DNA from 4 places in the Frateuria sp. YIM B11624 genome. Region 3 is predicted to be linked to each of the others. Evidence: predicted binding sites of a transcription regulator. Region 3 holds the regulator's gene; each other region holds the start of a gene.
The links. The regulator sigma-54, encoded in region 3, starts transcription at its own class of promoters, with help from an activator protein. The targets are predictions, from matches to a motif close to TGGCACGNGCNTTGC.
Positions count from the first base shown of each region.

Region 1: the regulator sigma-54 is predicted to act here: its motif matches at 3,493-3,507, upstream of fliE (flagellar hook-basal body complex protein FliE).
Region 2: the regulator sigma-54 is predicted to act here: its motif matches at 4,497-4,511, upstream of glnA (type I glutamate--ammonia ligase).
Region 4: the regulator sigma-54 is predicted to act here: its motif matches at 4,081-4,095, upstream of AAIL17_RS13855 (PilZ domain-containing protein).

Region 1 is NZ_JBCNYA010000014.1:92,759-98,431, forward strand. It holds gene AAIL17_RS09290 (flagellar assembly protein FliH) at 1-390, opposite strand, end outside; gene fliG (flagellar motor switch protein FliG) at 390-1,400, opposite strand; gene fliF (flagellar basal-body MS-ring/collar protein FliF) at 1,400-3,088, opposite strand; gene fliE (flagellar hook-basal body complex protein FliE) at 3,128-3,451, opposite strand; gene AAIL17_RS09310 (sigma-54 dependent transcriptional regulator) at 3,572-4,999, opposite strand; gene AAIL17_RS09315 (PilZ domain-containing protein) at 5,375-5,673, opposite strand, start outside.
Region 2 is NZ_JBCNYA010000057.1:828-6,500, forward strand. It holds gene AAIL17_RS18065 (TonB-dependent receptor) at 1-2,438, opposite strand, end outside; gene glnA (type I glutamate--ammonia ligase) at 3,045-4,454, opposite strand; gene AAIL17_RS18075 (undecaprenyl-diphosphate phosphatase) at 4,718-5,515, shown strand; gene AAIL17_RS18080 (LysR family transcriptional regulator) at 5,600-5,673, opposite strand, start outside.
Region 3 is NZ_JBCNYA010000008.1:90,421-96,093, reverse strand. It holds gene AAIL17_RS05990 (KdsC family phosphatase) at 1-491, shown strand, start outside; gene lptC (LPS export ABC transporter periplasmic protein LptC) at 482-1,084, shown strand; gene lptA (lipopolysaccharide transport periplasmic protein LptA) at 1,050-1,697, shown strand; gene lptB (LPS export ABC transporter ATP-binding protein) at 1,701-2,420, shown strand; gene AAIL17_RS05970 (RNA polymerase factor sigma-54) at 2,509-3,951, shown strand; gene hpf (ribosome hibernation-promoting factor, HPF/YfiA family) at 4,071-4,394, shown strand; gene hprK (HPr(Ser) kinase/phosphatase) at 4,895-5,673, shown strand, end outside.
Region 4 is NZ_JBCNYA010000027.1:34,260-39,932, reverse strand. It holds gene arsC (arsenate reductase (glutaredoxin)) at 14-364, opposite strand; gene AAIL17_RS13870 (pseudouridine synthase) at 364-1,752, opposite strand; gene scpB (SMC-Scp complex subunit ScpB) at 1,749-2,615, opposite strand; gene AAIL17_RS13860 (segregation and condensation protein A) at 2,648-3,550, opposite strand; gene AAIL17_RS13855 (PilZ domain-containing protein) at 4,254-4,622, shown strand; gene AAIL17_RS13850 (hypothetical protein) at 4,681-5,328, opposite strand; gene AAIL17_RS13845 (AMP-binding protein) at 5,448-5,673, opposite strand, start outside.

The DNA.
Region 1 (5,673 bases), on a different contig from region 3:
CGCCGCGGCCGCCTGGCGCACGGTCTGCACGATCAGCTCCGGCCGGGTGGCCAGTTCGTGGGCGATCACGCGACGGGCGACCAGCAGGGCCAGTTGCGCCAGTTCCTGTTCGACTGCCGCGTCGAGCGCCTCGAGCGGACGCGCCGCCTGCGTGCAGATCGCCTCCAGCCGCGCCACGCGCTCGCGCCCCTGCGCGCGCGCTTCGGCCAGGCCCTGGGCATGGCCGGCGGCGTAGCCTTCGTCACGCGCCTGGCGCTGAAGCGCCTCCAGGTCGCTGACGGTGGGATGGTTCGCGGATTCCGCCGGCGCCGCGGCCGGGGCATCGCCGACCTGCGGCGGCTCCCAGCGCTGGTAGCCGGTGACCGCGTCGCGGTTGAGCACGGCGCTCATCAGACCAGGTCATCCCCGCCGCCGAGGGTGATCTGGCCGGCGTCGGCCAGACGGCGCGCGATGCCGAGGATTTCCTTCTGCGCGGCGTCGACCTCGGATACGCGCACGGGGCCGGCCACTTCCAGGTCGTCGCGCAGCATGTCGGCCGCGCGCTTGGACATGTTGGCGAACATCTTGTCGCGGATCGCGGGCTCCGCGCCCTTGAGCGCCACGATCAGGCGCGGCGAGGGCACTTCGCGCAGCAGCGCCTGCATCGAGCGATCGTCCAGCTCGACCAGGTCGTCGAAGACGAACATCAGGTCCTCGATCTTGCTGCCCAGCGCGGCGTCGTGGCTGCGGATGGCGGCCATCAGCTCGGCCTCGCGGCTGGTCTCCATCGCGTTGAGGATGTTGGCCGCGGCCTTCAGGCCGCCGACGCTGGCGGACTTCAACTTGTTGGTGTTGCCGGAGAACTGGCGCTCCATGATCTCGTCCAGCTCGTTCAGCGCATGCGGCTGCACGCCGTCGAGCGTGGCGATGCGCATGATCGCGTCCGAACGCGTGCGCGCCGGCAGGTAGCCGAGTACCTCGGCGGCCTGGTCGTGCTCCAGGTGCGCCAGCACCAGCGCGATGATCTGCGGGTGTTCCTGGCCGATCATCTCGGCGATGGCGCGGCCTTCCATCCACTTGAGCGATTCCAGCCCCTTGCTGGAACGGCCGAGCAGGATGCGGTCGATCAGGCTGCCGGCCTTGGTTTCGCCCAGCGCGTTGGTGAGGATCTTGCGGATGTAGTCCTCGGTGCCGACGCCGAGCGCGGTCTGCCGGCCCAGGTCGTCGTGCAGCTTGGTGAGCACCTGGTCGACCTGCTCGCGCGAGACGGAGGTGAGCACGGCCATGGCCTGGCCGACCGCCTGCACGTCGCGCGCGGACAGGTGCTTGAGCACCTCCGCGGCGTCCTGCTCGCCCAGGGTGAGCAGAAGGATCGCGGCGCGCTGGGCGCCGGTAATGGTCGTGTCTGCCTTGCCGGACATCAGCCGTCCTCACCCACCCAGTTCCTGACCACCTGAGCCACCTGCTTGGGGTTGTCGCTCACCATGCGGCGGGCCAGGCCCACCTTCTGTTCGTAGCCGAGCACCTGAGCGGGTCCGGCCAGCCGGCTGCGCTCATCCTCCTCGTCATCGGCCACGCGCACGGAAACCGTAGGCATCCTGCCGCCGGCGCCGGCCAGCGCCGGCTGCGGCGCGCTGCGCAGCAGGCCCTTGAGCAGCGGGCGCAGCAGGCCGAAGGCGACGATCAGCGCGATCAGCACGCCGATCGCCTGCTTGATCAGATCCAGCACGCCGGGACGCTGCCACAACGGCTGCTGCTCGGGCGCATCGGCGGTCGGCGCGGTGTGGAAGGCCTGGTTGATCACGCTGACGTTGTCGCCGCGTGCCTGGTCGAAGCCGACCGCGTTCTTGGCCAGCTGGGTCAGGTGGTCCAGTTCCTGCGGAGTGAACGGCACGCTGGTGTCGCCCTTGGGGCCGCTCACGGTCTTGTTGTCGACCACCACCGCCACGGTCAGGCGCGCCAGCCGGCCGGCCGGGTCGCTGGTGTGGCTGATGGTGCGGTCGAGCTCGTAGTTGCGGGTGGCGCTGGAGGAGCTGTCGCCGGTGTCGGCCTGCGCCGTGGCGGCCGCCGGCGCGGGCGTGGCGGCGGCCTTGCCGCCCGCGTTCGGGTTGGCGGCGGTCGGCTGCGCGGTCATCACCGGCGGCTGGTTGCTCAGCGCGCCCGGCACGCCGCCGTCGGCGACGCTGCCGCTGCCGCGGCGCTCGCTGCTGGTCTGCTCGCTGCGCAGCGCGGGATGGTCGTGGTCGAAGGTTTCGGTGGCCTTTTCGGTGTTGCTGAAATCGAGATCGACCGAGACCTGCGCGTGCACCTTGCCCGGGCCGACCAGCGGCGTGAGCAGTTCCTCGATGCGCTGCGCGTAGGTGTTCTCGATGCGCGTGGCCAGGCGCAGGCGGCTGTCGCCCACGGCGGCGGCGCTGTCCGGATCGCTGCCGGTGAGCAGTTGGCCCTGCTGGTCGATCACCGAGACCTGCTTGGCGTCCAAGTCCGGCACCGAAGCGGCGACCAGGTGCACGATCGCGGCCACCTGGCTCGCGTCCAGCTGCCGGCCGGGATAGAGCGTGACCAGCACCGAGGCGCTGCCCTCGTGGCTGTCGCGGATGAACGCCGACGGCTTGGCCATCGCCAGGTGCACGCGCGCGGAGCGCACGCCCTGCAGGCTGCCGATGGTGTTGCCCAGGTCGGTCTCGAGCATCTGCTGGTAGCGGGTGCGCTCGGCCAGGTCGCTCATGCCGAACGGCGAGTCGGCCTGCGGCAGCGTATTGGTGGCCGTGCCCTGCGGCAGGCCCTGCCCGGCCAGGCGCAGGCGCACCGCGGCCAGGTCGGAGGCCGGCACCATGATCGAGCCGCCGTCGTCGCCCAGCTTGTAGGGCGTGTTGGTCGACTGCAGCGCTTGCGTGATCGCGGCGGCGTCCTGCTGGCCCAGGCCGGCGTAGAGCAGGCCCCAGTTGGGGCCGCGCGACCACAGCACCACCGCCACGCCCAGCGCGACGGCCGCGGCCATGCCGACCAGCAGCAGCAACTGGCGCGAGGCGGGGCTGCGCGCGAGCTGCCTGAGGTCGAAGCGGCTGGCCGGGCTGTCGGCGGTGGTGGCGATGGCGTTGTCAGCCATGGGAAGGGTTCATCCGTAGAGCGAATGGAATGCCGTCGCTTAGACCGGCATGTTCATGATGTCCTTGTAGGCATCGACCAGCTTGTTGCGCACTTCGGTCATCGCGCGCAGCGAGAGGTCGGCCTTCTGGATCGCCACCATCGTGCGGCCCAGGTCCGCGCCCGGGTCGCCGCGCTCGAAGCTCGCCGCCATCTGCCCGGCCTGCTGCTGGCTCTGGCCCACGCTGGCGATCGATTCCTTCAGCAGCGAACCGAAATCCGCCTTCGCCGCCGGCGCCGCCTTGAACGCGGTTTCCGCCGGACGCACCTGCGAGGAGAGCTGGCGCATCTGGGCGAGCAGGTTGTTGACGTCGATGGTGCTCATGTCGGGTTTCCGGCGCGTGGCGGGTTTCGAGACTGGGGACTGCACGAGCCGTGCCAGGGCTTTGGCGGCGGCTTCGGCCTGTGCCCGTGGCAGTCGCCACGAGCGCATCGAAACCCGGGCTCAGGCCGCCAGGCTGTTCTGCAGGCCGTACTTGCGCAGCTTCTCGACCAGCGTCGTGCGCTGCATGTGCAGCAGCTTGGCCGCATGGGCGACGACGCCGCCGGTGAGGTCGAGCGCCTGGCGGATCAGCCCGACTTCGATGTCGGCCAGGTGGTCCTTAAGGTCGAGCCCGCCCTCGGGCAGCACCGTGGCATCGGCGGCATGCGTGGGGGCGGTGATCTGGGTCGGCGCCGGGGCGCCTTCCATCATCGCCAGCAGCGAGGCGGCGCCCTGCGTTTCCTCCACGGCCTGGCGGCCGCGGTATTTCTCCGGCAGGTCGCTGCCGCGGATCTCGCCGTGCGGGTAGAGGATCGCCAGCCGCTCGACCAGGTTGCACAGCTCGCGCACGTTGCCCGGCCAGGCGTACTGGTGCAGCGCGTTGAGCGCGCCGGCGGAAAACCGCACGCTGCCCAGGCCGCGGCGGGCCAGGCGCTGGTTGAACTCGCCGATCAGCACCGGCAGGTCGTCCAGGTGCTCGCGCAGCGCGGGCATTTCCAGCGGGAACACGGAGAGGCGGTAGAACAGGTCCTCGCGGAACTGGCCGTTGGCGATCGCCCGCTCCAGGTTGCGGTGGGTGGCGGCGATGATGCGCACGTCGCAGCGCTGGGTCTTGTTGCCGCCGACGCGCTCGAACATGCGTTCCTGCAACACGCGCAGCAGCTTGACCTGCATCGGCAGACTCATGTCGCCGATCTCGTCGAGGAACAGCGTGCCGCCCTCGGCCATCTCGAAGCGACCCTTGCGCGCGCTGATCGCGCCGGTGAAGGCGCCCTTTTCGTGACCGAAGAGTTCGCTTTCCAGCAGTTCGGCCGGAATCGCGCCGCAGTTGATCGCCACGAACGGCTTGTCGCGGCGCGGCGAGCACTCGTGGATGGTGCGGGCGACCATTTCCTTGCCGGTACCGGACTCGCCGAGCACCAGCACGGACGAGTCGAACGGGGCGACCTGGCGGATCAGCGCGTTGACGTGGCGCATCGGCGCCGAGTCGCCGACGAAACGCAGCTCGCCGCGGCGGCCGCCGAGCAGGCGCGCGTACAGGCTGCGCATCACCTCGGCCAGCTGCTCGTAGCGCAGCGGGAATTCCACCATGCCGATGCGCGCGGCGAACGGCGAGCTGGCGGCGCACAGGCGCGCGGCCCACTGCGAATCGCTGGCCAGCAGCACCGGCACGTGGCTGGCGGCGTCGCCCAGCAGCGCGAACTGGCGCTCGGCTTCGGTCGCGTCGTCGATGGTGCCCACGTAAACGGCACGCCAGGCGTGGGTCGATTCCTCCACGGCGGTGCAGTCCGCGCCCCGCTGCGGGTGATAACCGAGGAAATGCAACGCGGAGACGATGGATTCGGCCCGCGCCTCGTTCGACTCGATCACCAGGAAATCGACCTTGCTCATTGCATGTATCTCCGCTTCGCGACTTGAACGACGAACCGCCGACCGTCCCGCAGTGTTCGTACTTCCAGATGCCGGCTTTCCGTCACCGGGCTCGCGGAGGAGGGAGCAAGAAGAAGGCCAGCGCGGGCGCGCGTGCGGGCTGTCCGCGGACGGGCGGGTGGCCCTAATGCGTCACCTGTGAAGAATCTGTCGACGGCTTGTTAGGCGCGAGGCAAGCAACGACGACGGTTTGCCGGCGCCATGCGTCCGACGGCGGGTGACCCTGCGTGACACCGGCGCTCCGGCGACCGTCAAATCGACGACGCGCGAGCCTGCAAAAGTGTGAAGTGCTTCACGTGCGGCAGGTGCGCCGCTTCACGCGACGCCGACACGGCCTCAGCCGTTGGCCTGACGCGCACCTGCCACTTTGCGTCGGTGGTGACGAAACACGAAACGTTCGAGTGACGCAGCGACGCCATCGCCCAATGCATGGAACGCGACGAAGGCGCGGCCGTCATCGAACCGGCGCTCGATGCGCGAGGGCAATTCGAGCGGCACGCCCGGGCAGGCGTCGAATCGCAGGCGCAGCAGCAGGGCTTCCCCTGACTGCACCAGCGCAGCCGGCAGCACCGCGCCGATCGCGTTGAAGCGCAAGGGCTGCCGCGGCGGCAGCGCGTCGGCCGGGAGCGCGACGC
Region 2 (5,673 bases), on a different contig from region 3:
AACTGCTTGCGGTCGTCGTAGTACGCCTGGGTGTTGTTGGTGAGGCTGCCGAGCTGGGCCAGATCGGTGTAGTTGGCGCGGGCCATCGCCTGCGAGCCGGCGGCGCGCAGCACGAAGTCCTCGGCGAAGGTCCAGGCGACGTTGAAGCTCGGCAGCAGCTTGTTGTAGCGCTTGCTGCTGGAGTCGTTGGCGGAAGTCTCGATCACCGACTGCTCGCGCGGCAGGTACTGGAAGTCGCCCGGCGCGCATGGCCCGCCGCCGGCGTTCACGCCGCTGGCCGGGCAGATCAGGATGTTGCCCGCGGCGTCGTGGTAGTACACCGCGTTGTTGGTGGTGATCTGGTTGGCGACCGTGATGTCCTGCTGGGTGCTGACGAAGCGCAGGCCCACGTTGCCGCGCAGCGAGCCGGTGTCGAAGTTCGCCTGCACGTAGGCCGCCGAGATCTTCTCGTCGATGGACGAAGTGTCCTGCGGGCGGTTGTAGATCGTCCGGTCGTAGGTGGCGTTGAGGTAGTTGTAGTAGGCCGGGTAGTTGATCGCCGGGAAGATGCTGTCGTTGTAGGCGTCGTTGCTGCCATCGAGCATGTTCGGCAACAGGAAGTCCGCGGGCAGCTGGCCGGCAGTCGGATCACAGGTCTGGAACTGCAGCGTGGTGCCCTTGCAGTACCAGCGCACCTCATTGCTCTGCTGCTCGGCATGGTTTTTCCGGTACTTGACGCCGAACTGCAGCGACTGCACCCAGCCGCTGTCGAAGGCCCAGGTGAAGTCGGCCTGCGCGAAGTTCTGCGAGGTGTCGGTGTTGACCATGTTGGAGCCGGTCGAGCCCAGGTCCACCTGCCCCGCGCCGGCGAGCATGTTCTCAAGCACATCGGGCGCAGCGGTGATGGTCGGCCGGCCGTTGATCGTCCACGCGGCGCCGTTGCTGCCGTCCACCCACTGGCCGTTGACGAAGTTGCGCGGCTTGGCGGCCATGCCCAGTTCGATCGACGGGCCACCCGTGGCCCAGGTGCGGCCGACGTTGAACGAGCCGCTCAGGGCGCCGCCGTTGTCCCATTCGCCCATGAGGTTGGCCGTCTGCGAGGTGGCCTTCTCGACCGAGTAGTTGCCGTTGAGCCACGGAATCTCCGTGGAGCAGACGTCCACCGCCTGGCGCGGCTCGCCCGTGACGGGGTTGGTCGTCGAATTGCAGCCCTGGCCTGCGGGCGGAAGCACGTAGTTGGCGCCGGTGACGACGGTGCCCGACGGATCGAACGTCAGGCCGCCGGGGGCGAGCAGCCGGCCCTGTTGGTTGCTGAAATCGCTGTCGTTGGGCAGGCCCCACTCGGGGATCTCCAGCGTGTTGGTGATCTGCGACTGCTCGCGCTGGAAGCGGAAGTAGTTGCCGGTCAGCAGCAGGTGATCGAAGGGCTTGAATTGCAGGGTGGCCTGGGCGCCCTTGGTCTTGAGGTCGAGCTGGTTGCGGCTGGTGGAAAACTGCTGCGGCATCCAGTAGCCCGAATACGGGTTGCCCGCCTGGTCGACCACGCCGTTCCCCCACAGGTCGATGTTCGAAGCGACGCTGCTGTCGTACGGCTGACCGCGCACGTTGACCGGCGGTTGGGCACACGTCGTGATGTCGGAACAGTTGTCCGCCCACCAGTGCCAGCTCGATGCGTTGGCCGTGTAGTCGACGTCGCGGCGCTTCTGGTACGTGCCGGCGAGCAGGATGCCGAAGGTCTCGTCCTTGTTCTTCCACGACCACAGCGCCGAACCCTGCGGGGTGATCTTGCTGCTGTTGTCCGAGCCGGCGGCGGTGAGCGACACGAAGCCGTCGTTCGCCGCCATCTCCAGCGGACGGCGCGTGCGCAGGTCCACGTTGCCGCCGATGCCGCCTTCGTCCAGGCGCGCTTCCAGGCTCTTGTAGAGCTTGATGTCGGAGAACATGTTGGCCGGCATCAGCGTGTAGTTGAACGAGCGCGTCAGGCCGGCCGAGGTGTCGGCCGAGGCCACGTAATTGCCGTTCAACTCGGTCAGCGTCAGCTCGGGGGCGAGGCCGCGGATGCTGACCGTCTTGCCTTCGCCGGATTCGCGGGTGATGACCACGCCGGGCACGTGCGCCAGCGCATCGGCGATGTTCTTGGCGGGGAACTGCGCGATGTTCTGCGCGTTGATCACCTCGACGATCGAGTTCGAGTCGCGCTTGTCCTGGATGTTCTGGTTGATCGACTGGCGATAGCCGCTGACGATGACCGCCTGCAGGTTGGTCGCCTGCTGCTTGTCCGCCTTCTTCGCCTGCGCGCCGTCGGTCGCCGGTGGCGGCGCGGTCGTCGAGGCGGCCGCCGGAGCGGTCTGCGCGGCGGCCGTCCCGGGCAGGCCCAGGCAGGCGCCGAACGGCAAGGTGGCCGCGACGAGCGCGGCGTACAGCGGCTTGCGGGTAAAGACGTGTGGCAGATGCGTCATTGGTGTGATCCCCATTTGGTGTGCGTCCTTCCGGCGGACTCGGATCCGCTCATCCGCGTTTGGCGGAATCGGAAGACGGCTGGCCGCGTTGCTCCTGCCCCACCGGCTGGCGTTGTCCGGTACGGGCGCGAAATGGCGCGGTAATCCCCCTCGCGTGGTCGTGCTCTTGCCGGCTGTCGCCTCCTGGAAACATTGGATCGATCCAAATTTCGGGTGCAGATTGGGTGCTCGAAGCCGTGGTTTTCTTCCCCGGGGTGTTCCGGCGAGGGGAGCTGAAGCCGCGGACCGCCTGTCCGCCTACCTGCGCCGTGGCGTCCGACTAAAAGGCGGCCGACGTGAAGACAAGGTGATGGAAGATCCGGCCGGTTCCAGGCGGGCGAACGCCGTCCCACAGGCGGAGCCTGCCTGCGAAGCCTTGCGGGAGTTCGTGTCGGGGCTCGTCCCGGGGTCGGACCGCGCGTAACCGTCGGGTGAACGCCGGATCGGGAAGCGCCGCACGGGCCGGAGAAACCTCCACGGTTCGGATTTTCCTGCGGACATGAAAAAGCCCTGCCGGTCGCCCGGCAGGGCTGTTCGGATGACCTGGGGAGCCGCAGCTCCGGGCGGTCAGATCGCGTAGTACATCTGGAATTCCAGCGGGTGCGTGCTGGCGCGGTAGGCGGTCACTTCCTTCATCTTCAGCTCGATGTAGGCGTCGATGAAGTCGTCGGTGAACACGCCGCCGGCCTTGAGGAACTCGCGATCCTTGTCCAGCGCGTTGAGCGCCTCGTCCAGGCTCGCGCACACCTGCGGGATGTTCTTCTCCTCTTCCGGCGGCAGGTCGTACAGGTCCTTGTCCGCCGGCGCGCCCGGGTCGATCTTGTTGATGATGCCGTCCAGGCCGGCCATCATCAGCGCGGTGAACACCAGGTAGCCGGAGTTCATCGGATCGGGGAAGCGCACCTCGATGCGGCGGCCCTTCGGGCTGGACACGTACGGGATGCGGCAGCTCGCCGAGCGGTTGCGCGCCGAGTAGGCCAGCATCACCGGCGCCTCGAAGCCCGGCACCAGGCGCTTGTAGCTGTTGGTGGTGGAGTTGGCGAACGCGTTGATCGCCTTGGCGTGCTTGAAGATGCCGCCGATATACCACAGCGCCAGCTGGCTCAGGCCGCCGTACAGCTCGCCGGCGAACAGGTTCTGCCCGTCCTTGGCCAGCGACTGGTGCACGTGCATGCCCGAGCCGTTGTCGCCGACGATCGGCTTGGGCATGAAAGTCACGGTCTTGCCGTTCTGGTGCGCCACGTTCTTGATGACGTACTTCATCGTCATCAGCTCGTCGGCCTTCTTCACCAGCGTGTTGAACTTGACGCCGATCTCGCACTGGCCGGCGTTGGCCACCTCGTGGTGATGCACCTCGACCACCTGGCCGAGCGATTCGAGCACCTTGCACATGTCCGCGCGCAGGTCGCCCAGCGAGTCGACCGGCGACACCGGAAAGTAGCCGCCCTTCACGCCCGGGCGGTGGCCGGTGTTCTGGCCCTCGTACTTGTAGCGCGAGCTCCACGAGGCTTCTTCGGAGCCGATCTCGTAGAACACGCGGCCCATGTCGTTCTGCCAGCGCACCGAGTCGAAGATGAAGAATTCCGGCTCCGGACCGAAGAAGGCCGTGTCGGCGATCCCGGTGGACTTCAGGAACGCCTCGCCGCGCTTGGCGATCGAGCGCGGATCGCGGCCGTAGGCCTGCATGGTCGAGGGCTCGAGCACGTCGCAGTGCAGGATCAGCTGCTTGTGCTGCGAGAACGGATCCAGGTGCGCGGTGTCCGGATCGGGCAGCAGCACCATGTCCGACTCGTTGATGCCCTTCCAGCCCGGGATCGAGGAGCCGTCGAACATCTTGCCGTCCTCGAACGTGCCCTCGTCGATGGCGTGTGCGGGGAAGGTGACGTGGTGGTGCTTGCCGAGCATGTCGGCAAAACGCAGGTCGACGAATTCGACGTCGTGTTCGGCGATCAGGTCGAGCACTTTCTGGGCGGTCATGGGCGCAAGCCTCGGAGCGGTGAATGGGATGCGCGCGTTGTTGCAATGCGCATGCCAGCGGTGCCCGAAGCGGGGCGCACCGCCGGAAGAGGCCGCCATGGCGCGCCGCGGCGCGGATCGGCCGCGCAGGATGGCCGCTTGCGGGCGTCCAGTTGCACCGGTTCCATCCATCCATTGCACCTGTTTGGAGCAATGAACGCTCACGCCGCCCTGTCCGCTTCCCCGTAAGCTATGCCGCTTTACGCATCGCCGGAGAGTCCTTAGTGAGCGACCTGATCCGCGTCATCCTGCTCGGCATCATCGAGGGCATCACCGAGTTCCTGCCGATCTCCTCGACGGGCCACCTGCTGATCGCCGAGCAACTGGGGCTGGGGCAGCGCTCGGACCTGTTCAATATCGGCATCCAGGCCGGCGCGATCCTGGCGGTGACGCTGATCTACTGGAAGCGCCTGTGGCAGTTGCTGACCCAATGGCGCGATCCGGCCAACCGCGACTATCTGGCCAAGCTGACGGTGGCGTTCCTGATCACCGCGGTGCTCGGCTTCATCGCGGTGAAGTGCGGCTTTACCTTGCCCGACACGGTCACGCCGATCGCCTGGGCGCTGGTCATCGGCGGCTTCTGGATGCTCGGCGCCGAGGCGGTCGCGGCACGCCAGCCGGACCGGCGCGAGGTGACCTGGACGGTGGCCGTGCTGGTCGGCATCGCGCAGATGCTCGCCGGCATCTTCCCCGGCACCTCGCGCTCGGCCGCGACCATCTTCGCCGCGCTGCTGGCCGGCACCAGCAACCGCGCCGCGGCCACCGAATTCGCCTTCCTGGTCGGCATCCCGACCATGTACGCGGCGACCGGCTACGAGCTGCTGAAGGTGCTGAAGAACGGCGGTGCGGTGCACGAGGACTGGAGCGCGCTCGTCGTCGGCTTCGTGGTCTCGGCGATCGTCGCCTTCGCCGCGGTGAAGTGGCTGCTCGGCTACATCCGCACGCACCGCTTCACGCCGTTCGCGATCTACCGTATCGCACTAGGCCTCGCGTTGCTGCTGTGGTTGCCCGCCGGCGGTTGAGCCATCCGGCCAGCCTGCCGGGTGCGGCCACTGGCGCCGGACGCCTCATGACCGCGGCCGACGCCGGACAAGCTGAAACACCGCTCAGGCCAGCGTTGCAACCTGTGGCGTCACCTTGCCGGCCGGGCGCGCCGGCAGCCGGAACTGCGGCTCATTGG
Region 3 (5,673 bases):
TTCGCCTGGTGGTGTTCGACGTGGACGGCACGCTCACCGACGGGCGCCTCTACTACGGCGAGGACGGTCGCGAGACCAAGGTGTTCTTCGTGCAGGACGGCCTGGGCCTGAAGCGCCTGCAGGTACACGGCGTGCAGGTGGCCATCATCAGCGCGCGGATCAGCCACCCGGTCGCGCTGCGCGCGGAGGAACTGGGCATCACGCACGTCTACCAGGGCCAGGGCGACAAGCGCGCCTGCCTGATGGAGCTGCTCGACGCATTGAAGCTCGCCCCCGAGCAGGTCGCCTTCGTCGGCGACGACCTGCCCGACCTGCCGGCCATGCGCGTGGTCGGCCTGGCGGTGGCGGTCGCCAACGCCCATCCGTGGGTGGTCGAGCAGGCGCACTGGACCACCGCCCGCGCCGGCGGCCAGGGCGGCGCACGCGAGGTGTGCGACCTGATCCTGCATGCGCAGGGCAAGGCCGGCAACGAGAAGGAGCGCTGGCGGTGAGGGAATGGCTGCGCGACCGCCGTCTGGCGGCGGCCATCGTCGTGGTCGCGCTGCTGGCTGGCGCCACCCAGTTGCTGCTGTGGTGGATCGGGCCGGCGCCGAAGGCCAACCCGTTCGTCGGACCGCCTCGTTCGGGCTACACGCTCACCGACTTCAAGCTCGTCCAGTACGGCACCGATGGCCTGCCCAGCTTCCTGATCGATGCACCGCGGCTGGAGCGGCGCGAGGGCGACGAGTCGCTGTACATCAACGCGCCCGATTTCCGCCTGCCCTCCAACCAGGCGGCGGTGCCCGATTGGCTCGGCCGCTCGCTGTACGGCTGGGTCAACCGCGACGGCACGCTGCTCAAGCTGCAGGGGCCGGTGCACATGGAACGAGCAGCGTTCGATGACACGCCGCGGACGACACTCGACACCTCCGAGGTCACGGCCTGGCCCAAGCAGAACCGCCTGGAGACCGCCGCCCCGGCGCAGTTGGTGCAGGGCGGCACTAGAATTCACGGCGTCGGCATGCGTGCCGACCTCAACGACAAACACCTGGAGCTGCTCGATGACGTCCATGCCACGTTCCCGCCTCGCCAGCGTGCGCGCTAGCTGCGCGCTGGCCCTGCTGGGCCTGCTCGTGCTGGCGCCGGCGCAGGCCAAGAAGACCGACCGCGACCAGCCGATGAACGTGGACGCGTCGCATTTCGATGGTTTCCAGAAACCCAACAGCGTGAGCACGCTGACCGGCAACGTGGTCATCACCCAGGGGTCGCTCAAGGCGACCGCCGACCACGGCAAGGTGTACTTCGACGCCAATAGCGAGATCAGCCGCGTGGTGCTGACCGGCAGCCCGGCGCACCTGCAGCAGTTGGACGACAACGGCAACCTGATGCAGGGCGAGGCGGCCACCATCGACTACCAGGTCACCAAGGACTTTGCGGTGCTGCAGGGTCATGCCTCGATCACCCAGCAAGGCCGCGGCGAAGCGCACGGCGACCGGCTCACCTACAACACGCAGACCAGCGAAATGACCGGCGACAGCGGCGGCGACGGCCGCGTGCACATGACCTTCAAGCCCAAGCCCAAGCCGGCTGCGACGGCTGCGCCGGCCGGCAGCGCCGCAGCGCCCGCCGGCAACGCAACGGCACCGGCCAGCAGCAGTCCGGCGCCGGCCACCAGCGCGTCGGCGCCCGCCCCCGCCACCAGCGCCGGGCATCCCTGACCGATGCTCGCTGCCGAAGGCCTGCAGAAACGCTACCGCTCGCGCCAGGTCGTGCGCGATTTCGGTTTTTCCATCCGCCAGGGCGAAGTGGTCGGCCTGCTCGGCCCCAACGGCGCCGGCAAGACCACCTGTTTCTACATGGTGGTGGGCCTGATCGAGGCCGATGGCGGCACCATCCGCCTCGACCGCCAGGACATCACCGGCCTGCCCATGCACGCCCGCGCGCGGATGGGTATCGGCTACCTGCCGCAGGAAGCCTCGGTGTTCCGCCGGCTCAGCGTGGCCGACAACATCATGGCGGTGCTGGAATTGCGCGAGGGTCTGGACGCGCGCCAGCGCAACGAGCAGCTGGAAGGCCTGCTGGACGAGCTGAAGATCGCGCACATCGCCGACCAGAAGGGCATCAGCCTTTCCGGCGGCGAGCGCCGACGCGTGGAGATCGCCCGCGCGCTGGCCGCGCAACCGCGCTACATGCTGCTGGACGAACCGTTCGCCGGCGTCGACCCGATCTCGGTCGGCGAGATCCAGCGCATCGTGCGGCACCTGAAGGAACGCGGCATCGGCGTGCTGATCACCGACCACAATGTCCGCGAGACGCTCGGCATCTGCGACCGCGCCTACATCCTGAACGACGGCGAGGTGCTCTCGCGCGGCACCCCCGCGCACATCCTCGCCGACGAAAAGGTGCGCGAGGTCTACCTGGGGCGCGAATTCAAGCTGTGACGCGGCGCCGGCGAATGCCGGCCACGACTATGGTCGCGTCACAGCCAGCGGGGTAGGATGACCCGCACGTTCCTCCCCAACGGCTGGCATGAAACCCGGACTGCAGTTCCGCCTCAACCAACAGCTCACCCTGACGCCGCAGTTGCAGCAGGCGATCCGGCTGTTGCAGCTCTCGCAGCTGGAGCTCGAGGCCGAACTGCGCCAGATCGCCGAGGGCAACCCGCTGCTGGAGTTCGAGGAGGAAGCCACTCCGGGCGAGGCCGAGGAAGAAAGCTTCACGGCCGCACCGGCCGAGGCGGCCACGGTCGACCATGACGTCGACGACGGCGCCGACTGGAGCGAGCCCGATGCGCCGGCCGAAGCGCCGATCGACTTCTCGCTCAGCGGCAGCGCCAGCGGCGCCGGCAGCCGCGGCGAAGAGGATTTCGAGCCGCAGAACGCCGCGCCCGAGACGCTGCAGGAACACCTGCTGTGGCAACTCAACCTGACGCCGCTGAACACCCGCCAGCGGCTCATCGCCACCATCATCATCGACGCGCTCAACGCTGACGGCTACCTCGCCGAGGGCCTCGACGGCGTGCTCGCCGCGCTGCCGGCCGACCTGGACGCCAGCGTCGAGGAAGTCGAGACGGTGCGCCGCCAGTTGCAGCGCTTCGATCCGACCGGCATCGCCAGCCTGGACCTGCGCGACTGTCTGCGCGTGCAGCTGGAACAGTTCGACGCTTCCACGCCGCATCGCGAGCTGGCGATGCAGATCGTCGCCGGCGAACTGGAACTGCTCGCCCGCAACGACGTCGCCAGGCTCGCGCGCAAGCTGCGCGCCAGCGAGGAGGACGTCGCCGCCGCCGCGCTGTTGATTCGCAGCCTCGACCCGCGCCCCGGCGCCGCACTGGATGCCACCCCGGTGGAGTACGTCGCGCCCGACGTCTACGCCTACAAGGAAGGCACGCGCTGGAAGGTCAGCCTCAACCCCGACTGCCAGCCGCGGCTGGGCCTCAACCAGCACTACTGCAGCCTGATCGCGCAGGCGCGCGGCGAGGACGCCAGCTGGATGCGCGGCCAGTTGCAGGAGGCGCGCTGGCTGATCAAGAGCCTCGAATCGCGCGCCGAGACGCTGCTGAAGGTCGCCGACGCCATCGTGCGCCGGCAGAGCGCCTTCCTCGACTACGGCCCCGAGGCGATGCACCCGCTGGTGCTGCGCGAGGTCGCCGAGGAGGTCGGCATGCACGAATCGACCATCTCGCGCGTGACCACGCGCAAATACATCCACACGCCGCGCGGCACCTACGAGTTGAAGTACTTCTTCTCCAGCGGCGTTTCCACCGAAGACGGCGGCGGCGCCTCGGCCACCGCCATCCAGGCCATGATCAAGAAGCTCATCGACGCCGAGGACACACGCAAGCCGCTGTCCGACCAGGCACTGGCCGAGGAGCTCAACCGCAAGGGCATCCAGGTGGCCCGCCGCACCGTGGCCAAGTACCGCGAGGCCCTGCGCATCCCCAGTTCCAGCGAGCGCCAGCGCGCCGGCTGAACAGGAGGACTTGGAACCGGCCAGAACGCTCCCATAGGAATGAGAGACCGGCGTGCCGCAAGACCACCGGCATGCTGACCCCGCCGCCCCACGGCGGCCTGTACCAGAGGAGGCGAACCATGCAGTTCCAACTCACCGGCCAGCAGATCGAAGTCACCCCCGCCCTGCGTGCACATGCCACGTCACGGCTCGATCGCCTGACCCGCCTCGACGAGAAATGCACCGGCCTGAGCATGGTGCTGTCGCTGGACAAGCTGCAGCACTGTGCCGATGCGACCCTGACCACCAATGGCGCCGCCCTGCACGCCGCGGCGTGCGGGGCCGACATGTACGCCTCCATCGACATGGTGTTCGACAAGCTGGCCGCGCAGCTGCGCCGCCACCGCGACAAGGTGACCGACAAGCACCCGCAGGAGGCGCGCGACGCGCGGCAGTTCGGCTGAACGGCCTGCATCCGGACGAAAGGGACCCGCCCTCGTGGCGGGTCTTTTTTGTCCGGAGCACAAGCTTTCGCGGGCCAAAGTGCCATGCCAGTCCCCGAGCCTTTCCCCGCGAACGCTGGGAGGTGCCGACAGTCGGATGAGGGCGCTTTTGGGCGCGATACCCGGGTGGGCCTTTCGCACGGCTTCATTCCCCATCTGCCCTTCGGGCACCTTCCCCCGTCAACGGGGGAAGGATCAAAAGTGCAGCGCCACGTCCCCGAGCTTCCCCTCGCGACCGCCGGGGAAGGATCAAAGGCGCAGCGCCACGTCCCCGAGCCTTCCCCCGCGACCGCCGGGGAAGGATCAAGGGCGCAGCGCCACGTCCCCGAGCCTTCCCCCGCGACCGCGGGGGAAGGTGCCGACAGGCGGATGGGGGCGCCCCTGCGACACCCGCTCATCCCGCCCCGTCCCGCATAGCTGGCACAATGCCACCCGTTGCCCGCCGGCAGGAAACACAGGCCTTGGAACGTCTCACCGCACGACAACTCTTCGACGGCGTCCATGAACGCATGGGGTTGCGCTGGGTTTCGGGCATGCGCGGCGAAGGACGCGTGATCGAGCCGGGCGCCACCGCCACCCGCCGTCCGTCGCTGATCGGCTACCTGAACGTGATCTACCCCAACAAGGTGCAGATCATCGGCACCGAGGAGCTCAACTGGCTCGACGGCCTGGACTCGCGCCAGCGCTGGGAGGCGATGCACAAGATCGCCGCCTACCAGCCGGTGGCGCTGATCGTGACCAAGGACCAGACCATCCCCTCCGATCTGCGCGAGGTGGCGGAGGAAACCCACACGCCGCTGTGGATCAGCGCCAAGCGCGGCCACGAGCTGCTGACCTGGATGCAGTACCACCTGGCGCGCCTGCTGGCGCCGCGCAGCACCCTGCACGGCGTGTTCCTGGAGGTGTTCTCCATCGGCGTGCTGATCACCGGCGAATCGGGTTCGGGCAAGAGCGAGCTGGCGCTGGAGCTGATCAGCCGCGGCCACCGCCTGGTCGCCGACGACGCCACCGAGTTCACCCTGATCGCGCCGGACGTGATCGACGGCACCTGCCCCGAGCTGCTGCAGGACCTGCTCGAAGTGCGCGGTCTGGGCGTGCTCAACGTGCGCGAGATGTTCGGCCACACCGCGGTCAAGCATTCCAAATACCTGCGCCTGGTGGTGCACCTGAAAACCCTGCGCGAAGGCGAGGACATCGACGCGATGACCCGCCTGACCGGCGACACCAGCCATCGCGAGAT
Region 4 (5,673 bases), on a different contig from region 3:
GCCCACCCTGCGATCAGGGCAGGATCGCCAGCACCGCTTCCGGCGGACGGCCGAGGGCCGCCTTGCCGTCGGCCACCACGATGGGGCGCTCGATCAGCCTCGGGTGCTCGACCATTGCCTGCACGATGGCCTCGTCGCCCACGGCCGGATCGGCCAGCCCGAGCTCCTTGTATTCTGCCTCGCCGGTGCGCAGCAGCTGGCGCGGCGTCATGCCGAGCAGGCGGAGCAGGGTCCTCAACTCTTCCGCGCTGGGCGGCGTATCCAGGTAGTTGACCACCTCCGGTTCGATACCGCGTGCCTGCAGCAGTTCCAGCGTGCCGCGCGACTTGGAGCAGCGGCTGTTGTGGTAGATGCGCACGGCCATCAGCGGTTGCCGGATCGGTTGCCGCCGCGGCCGCCGTGCGGACGGCTGCCGCCGTGGCCCTGCGGACGGTTGCCGCGATTCTGCGGACGGCCGCCCTGGCCCGGGGCACCGCCCTGGCGGTTGCCACGATTGCCGCCGCCACCGCCGAAGCCGGCGTAGGGGCTGGCGCCGCGCGCCTCGCCACCGCGGCCGCCACCGGAGGGCTTGCCGCCGCGACGGTTGCCGCCGGGAGCATTGCCACGGGCGCCGCCCTCGCGGCTTTCGCCGGCGAACCACGTGCGCACCGAGGGCAGTTCCTGGCCCGGCGCCACGCCGCGCTTGTTCTTGCGGCGGGCGGGGTTGGCCGGGCGCTCGGGACGGGCCACGTTGCCGTTGACCTCCTTGCCCGGACGGCGGCGCTGCTGCTTGCCGCGCGCCGGCTCCTCGCGGATGCGGTCAAACGCGCGCAGTTCGCGTGCCTCGTCATGGTAGGCGCCGCTCCAGCCGGTCGGCGTGCCGCGCTCGGGGCGGTATTCGGTGACGCTGCGGCTGGCGCGGCGCTGGTGCAGCACCGGGCTCAGCGTCAGCACCGGCTGGGCCGGCCCCAGGCCGGCCGACTTGCGCAGGTCCTTGATGGCGTCCTCGGACAGCGCCTCGCTCTCGCCGCGGCGCAGGGTGCGCGGCAGCTCGATGCTGCCGTAGCGGATGCGCTTGAGGCGGCTGACCAGGAAGCCCTGCGAATCCCACAGGCGACGCACTTCGCGGTTGCGGCCCTCGCGGATCACCACGCGGAACCAGCTGTGGCTGCCGCCGCGGCTGATGATGGCGATCTCGTCGAAGCGGGCCGGGCCGTCCTCGAGCTCCACGCCGGCCTTGAGCTTCTCGATGGTCTCGTCGGGCACCTCGCCATGCACGCGGCAGAGGTATTCGCGGCCAAGCCCGCTCTTGGGGTGCATCAGCGCGTTGGCCAGCTCGCCGTCAGTGGTGAGCAGCAGCAGGCCGGTGGTGTTGATGTCCAGGCGGCCCACCGCGACCCAACGCGCACCCTTCAGGCGCGGCAGCTGTTCGAACACGGTGGGGCGGCCTTCGGGATCCTCGCGGGTGGTCACCACGCCTTCGGGCTTGTGGTAGAGCAGCACCTCGGCATCGTCGCGGCTGTCGGTGGCGACGACGAACTGCTTGCCGTCGAGCACCACGCGATCGCCGGCGTGAACGCTGGCACCGATCCCGGCCGGGGCGCCGTTGAGTTCGACCTCGCCGTTCTGGATGCGCTGCTCCAGCATGCGGCGCGAGCCCAGGCCGGCGTTGGCCAGCACCTTGTGCAGGCGCTCCTCCAGGGCGGGGATGTCGGCGGCCTCGGCGCGGGTTTCGCGCTTGAGGGTCAAGACGGATTTCTGCGGCGCAGTCATGCGCGGTACTCCTCGGTGTCCTGCTCGGCGGCGTCGGTGTCGACGTCCGCCTGGGCTGCTGCCTCGTCGGCAGTGGCAGATGGGGTGGGGGCGGGCGCCTCATCGTCGGGCGCGGCGGTGGTTTGGTTGCTGTCGGCGGCTTCGGCGACGGTTTCGGTAGATGCCGACGTTTCCTCGGCGGAAACCAGGTCGTCGTCGCCGGCTCCGGTGGTCTCGTCCGACGCGGCAGGGGCTTCGTCCCGCCCGGGTTCGGCGCCTTCCTCGTCCGGATCGATCGGCAGGTCCTTGATCACCGGCGGGGGCAGCGGTTCCTGGTCGAGCCGCAATTGCGGGTCTTCCATGTCGCGGATCTCGGACAGCGGCGGCAGCTCGTCCAGCGACTTGAGGTTGAAGTAATCCAGGAAGGCGCGGGTGGTGCCGAACAGCGCCGGCCTGCCCGGCACGTCGCGGTGGCCGACCACGCGGACCCACTCGCGCTCCTCCAGCGTCTTGATGATGTTGGAAGAGACCACCACGCCGCGGATCTGCTCGATCTCCGGACGGGTGATCGGCTGGCGGTAGGCGATCAGCGCCAGCGTTTCCAGCAGCGCGCGCGAGTAGCGGCTGGGCTTCTCGGTCCACATGCGCGACACCCACGGGTGCACGTCCTGGCGAACCTGGTAGCGGAAGCCGGAGGCGACTTCCTTCAGCTCGATGCCGCGGCCCGCGCAGTCTTCGGCCAGCGCTTCCAGCGCCCGGGCGATCGCCTCGCGGTCGACCTGCTCCTCTTCGACGAACAGCTCGCCGAGCTGCGCCACGGTGAGCGGCTGGCTGGCGGCGAGCAGGGCCGCCTCGATGATCGGTTTGAGTTGCTCGATCTGCATGGCCTAGGGGATGGTTCGGGTGGACCGGCGCCTCATTCGGCGGCGGCGGAAACCGGCATGTCGTCCGGCAGTTCGGCGTTTTCCTCGGCCAGCGCAGCCTTGGCCTTGACGTAGATCGGCGCCAGCGGTTCTTCCTGCACGATCTCCACCAGCATTTCCTTGGCCAGCTCCAGCATCGACAGGAAGGTGACCACCACGCCCAGGCGTCCTTCGCTGACGTCGAACAGGCTTTCGAAGCGGTGGAAGGTGCCGTCCTCGAGCCGGCTCAGCAGTTCGCCCATGCGCTGGCGCACGCTCAGGGCCTCGCGCTTGATCGCGTGGTGGCCGAACAGCTCGGCGCGGTGCATCACGTCCTTGAGCGCCAGCAGCATTTCCTTCAGGTCCAGCGGCGGCGGCAGCTTGACCACGTTGCGCTCGCCCACCTCGGCGTGCACGGCCACCGTATCGCGCTCGACGCGGGGCAGGGTGTCGATGTCCTCGGCGGCCTTCTTGAAGCGCTCGTATTCCTGCAGGCGGCGCACCAGTTCGGCGCGCGGGTCGTCCTCGAGGCCTTCCTCGGCCGGCGGGCGCGGCAGCAGCAGCCGCGACTTGATCTCGCCCAGGATCGCGGCCATCAGCAGGTACTCGGCGGCCAGTTCCAGCCGCATCACGTCCCGCATCATGTCGATGTATTCCATGTATTGCCGGGTGATCTCGGCAATCGGAATGTCCAGGATGTCCAGGTTCTGCCGGCGGATCAGGTACAGCAACAGGTCCAGCGGACCTTCGAACGCCTCGAGGAAAACCTCCAGTGCGTCCGGCGGGATGTACAGGTCCTGCGGCATCTGCAGCAACGGTTCGCCGCGCACGATCGCCAGCGGCATCTCCTGCTGCTGGGGGATCGACGCGAAGGCGTCCTGCGACGGTACGGCCGGCTGCTGCGGTTCTGTGCTCATCAATGCATGTCGTGGGGCCGCTCACGCGGCCGGCAATGCTTTCAAACCTGTCGTCCTTGTCGGGCGGAGCCCTGTGGACGGACTTTTCCCCTCGCGACCGCGGCCCCGGGGCCGACGGCAGCCATCGCTGCGATGTCGCATGACGAAGCCGCTCTGGCGGCGGTTCGATCAGGCGGGTTCAGGCGACCACCATGGCGTCCGCGCCGGGCATCGGGCCGTGGCAAGGACGCAGGACAGGATGGCGACACGGCGCCGCGGACGGTTCAAATCGATCTGCCGGAACCTGGGATACGTGCCGCGGTGACCGGTACCGACCGGCACGGCGCACGCTGGAACCTAAGGCATGGACGACAGGTTAGCGGCAGCGTTGCGGCAAGTCCAGTATGCGCCGATGGCCCGTTCGTCGGCGGGACCAGGCGGTGCGTACGCCTGGGGCAGCATGTGACACGTTGCGTCCGGCAAACCCCGCGCGCGGCACTTCCTGCGGCCTGCCTGGCGGTTGTGGGATGATGTCGCCCCCGCCCCGAGGATGGCATGGCGTTTGCTTCGCGTGCCGTGAGACGACCGGCGCCTCGCCGCGCAAGCCGCCATGAATGCCAGGTGGGTTGCAAGGCAGCTTGCCTGTCGATGGAGACGCGGGATGCGTCGTACGATCGCAGGGACGTCGCAGGAGGCGCGGGGCGCGCCTCGCTTGGGGAGCTAGATGACGATCGAAGACAACGTGGCGGACGAATCGGGCCCGAAGTTCCTGCGGCCCGCGCGCATGCGCATCGAGACGACCGTGCTGATGAGCCACGGCGTGCAGTCGCACCCGACCGAACTGGTCGACATCTCGGCCACGGGCGCGCTGCTGCGCCGGCCGTTGGGTTGGCAGGGGGAACTGGGCCAGGCCTGGGTGCTGGACATGATCTTCGGCCGCGACCTGCACATCCATCTGGAGGCGGTGGTCGCGCGCATTTCCGACCGCCACATCGGCTTCGCCTACTCGCGTATCCCCGAAGACAAACAGGTCCCGCTGTGGAACCTGCTGGGTGGCTACGCGGACATCCTGGAGCATTGGCGGGAGGAGTGACGCCTCCGGCCGGATGCCGGGCTCACGCGGGCACCGGTTCCGCCGGTCGACCGACCGGCTACCGCGACGACCCGTCGCTTCCCTTCCCGCAGGACGGCTGCTTTTCCGCTGGCACGCCGGGGATCATCCGCCGGTATTCGCTGACCGTTTCCGTTCGCGGAGGCCCGCCGTCATAGGCGTTGGCGAACTCCTCGTGGATGCAGTCGTGGTCCGGGCTCATGGTCGCGCGGATGGTCGTGTGGACTTTCCTGCCGTTGGCCATGCCGTCCAGTTCGACGGTCCAGGAGTTGCCCTGCACCATGGTCGTGAATTCCGTGCAGCCTTGCATGTTGTCGCACCAGACGCTCTTGTACGAGCCGGTCGGCTTGTCCCACCACGTGGTGCTCTGGCCGACCAGGTGGCCGCTGGCGCCGCGCGACTGGAAATCCTGCACGATGGAAAACCCGCCGGGACCCTTTTTGATCGTCATGACGCCGTCGTCGATGCCCCCTTGCGGCGAGCCGGGGCTGGGCAGGGTCCTGATGGTGGCCTGCCATGTTCCGATCCGGGGATAAAGCTTGTTCATCTCCGGAGGGGTCTTGCCTGCGGCGGCCGGAGAGGCCTCGGCCTTGGCCATGGTATCGGCGGCAGGCGTGGCCTCTTTCGCTGCCGTGCCTGCCGATGCAAGCAAGAGCAGGAAACAGGGAAAAGTCAGCGGGAGCTTCATCGTTTCCTCCGTAGGGAGTGGCGAGTGCTTTCCGCCAGCAGGACGGCGCTCCTCTTGTCGCGGGGCGAGCCGCCGCCCGTGGCGATGCCGCCAACGTAGGCGGTGTGCGCGTCCGCATGTCAGCCGGCGGAGATCTCCATGGGCTTCTTCTCCTCGTCGCGCAATTCGCGACGCAGGATCTTGCCCACGTTGGACTTGGGCAGCGAATCGCGGAACTCGATCTGGCGCGGCCGTTTGTAGCCGGTCAGGTTGTCGTGGCAGAACTGCTTGAGCGCTTCGGCGGTGAGCGCCGGGTCCTTGCGCACCACGAACAGCTTGACCACCTCGCCGGAGTGCTCGTCCGGT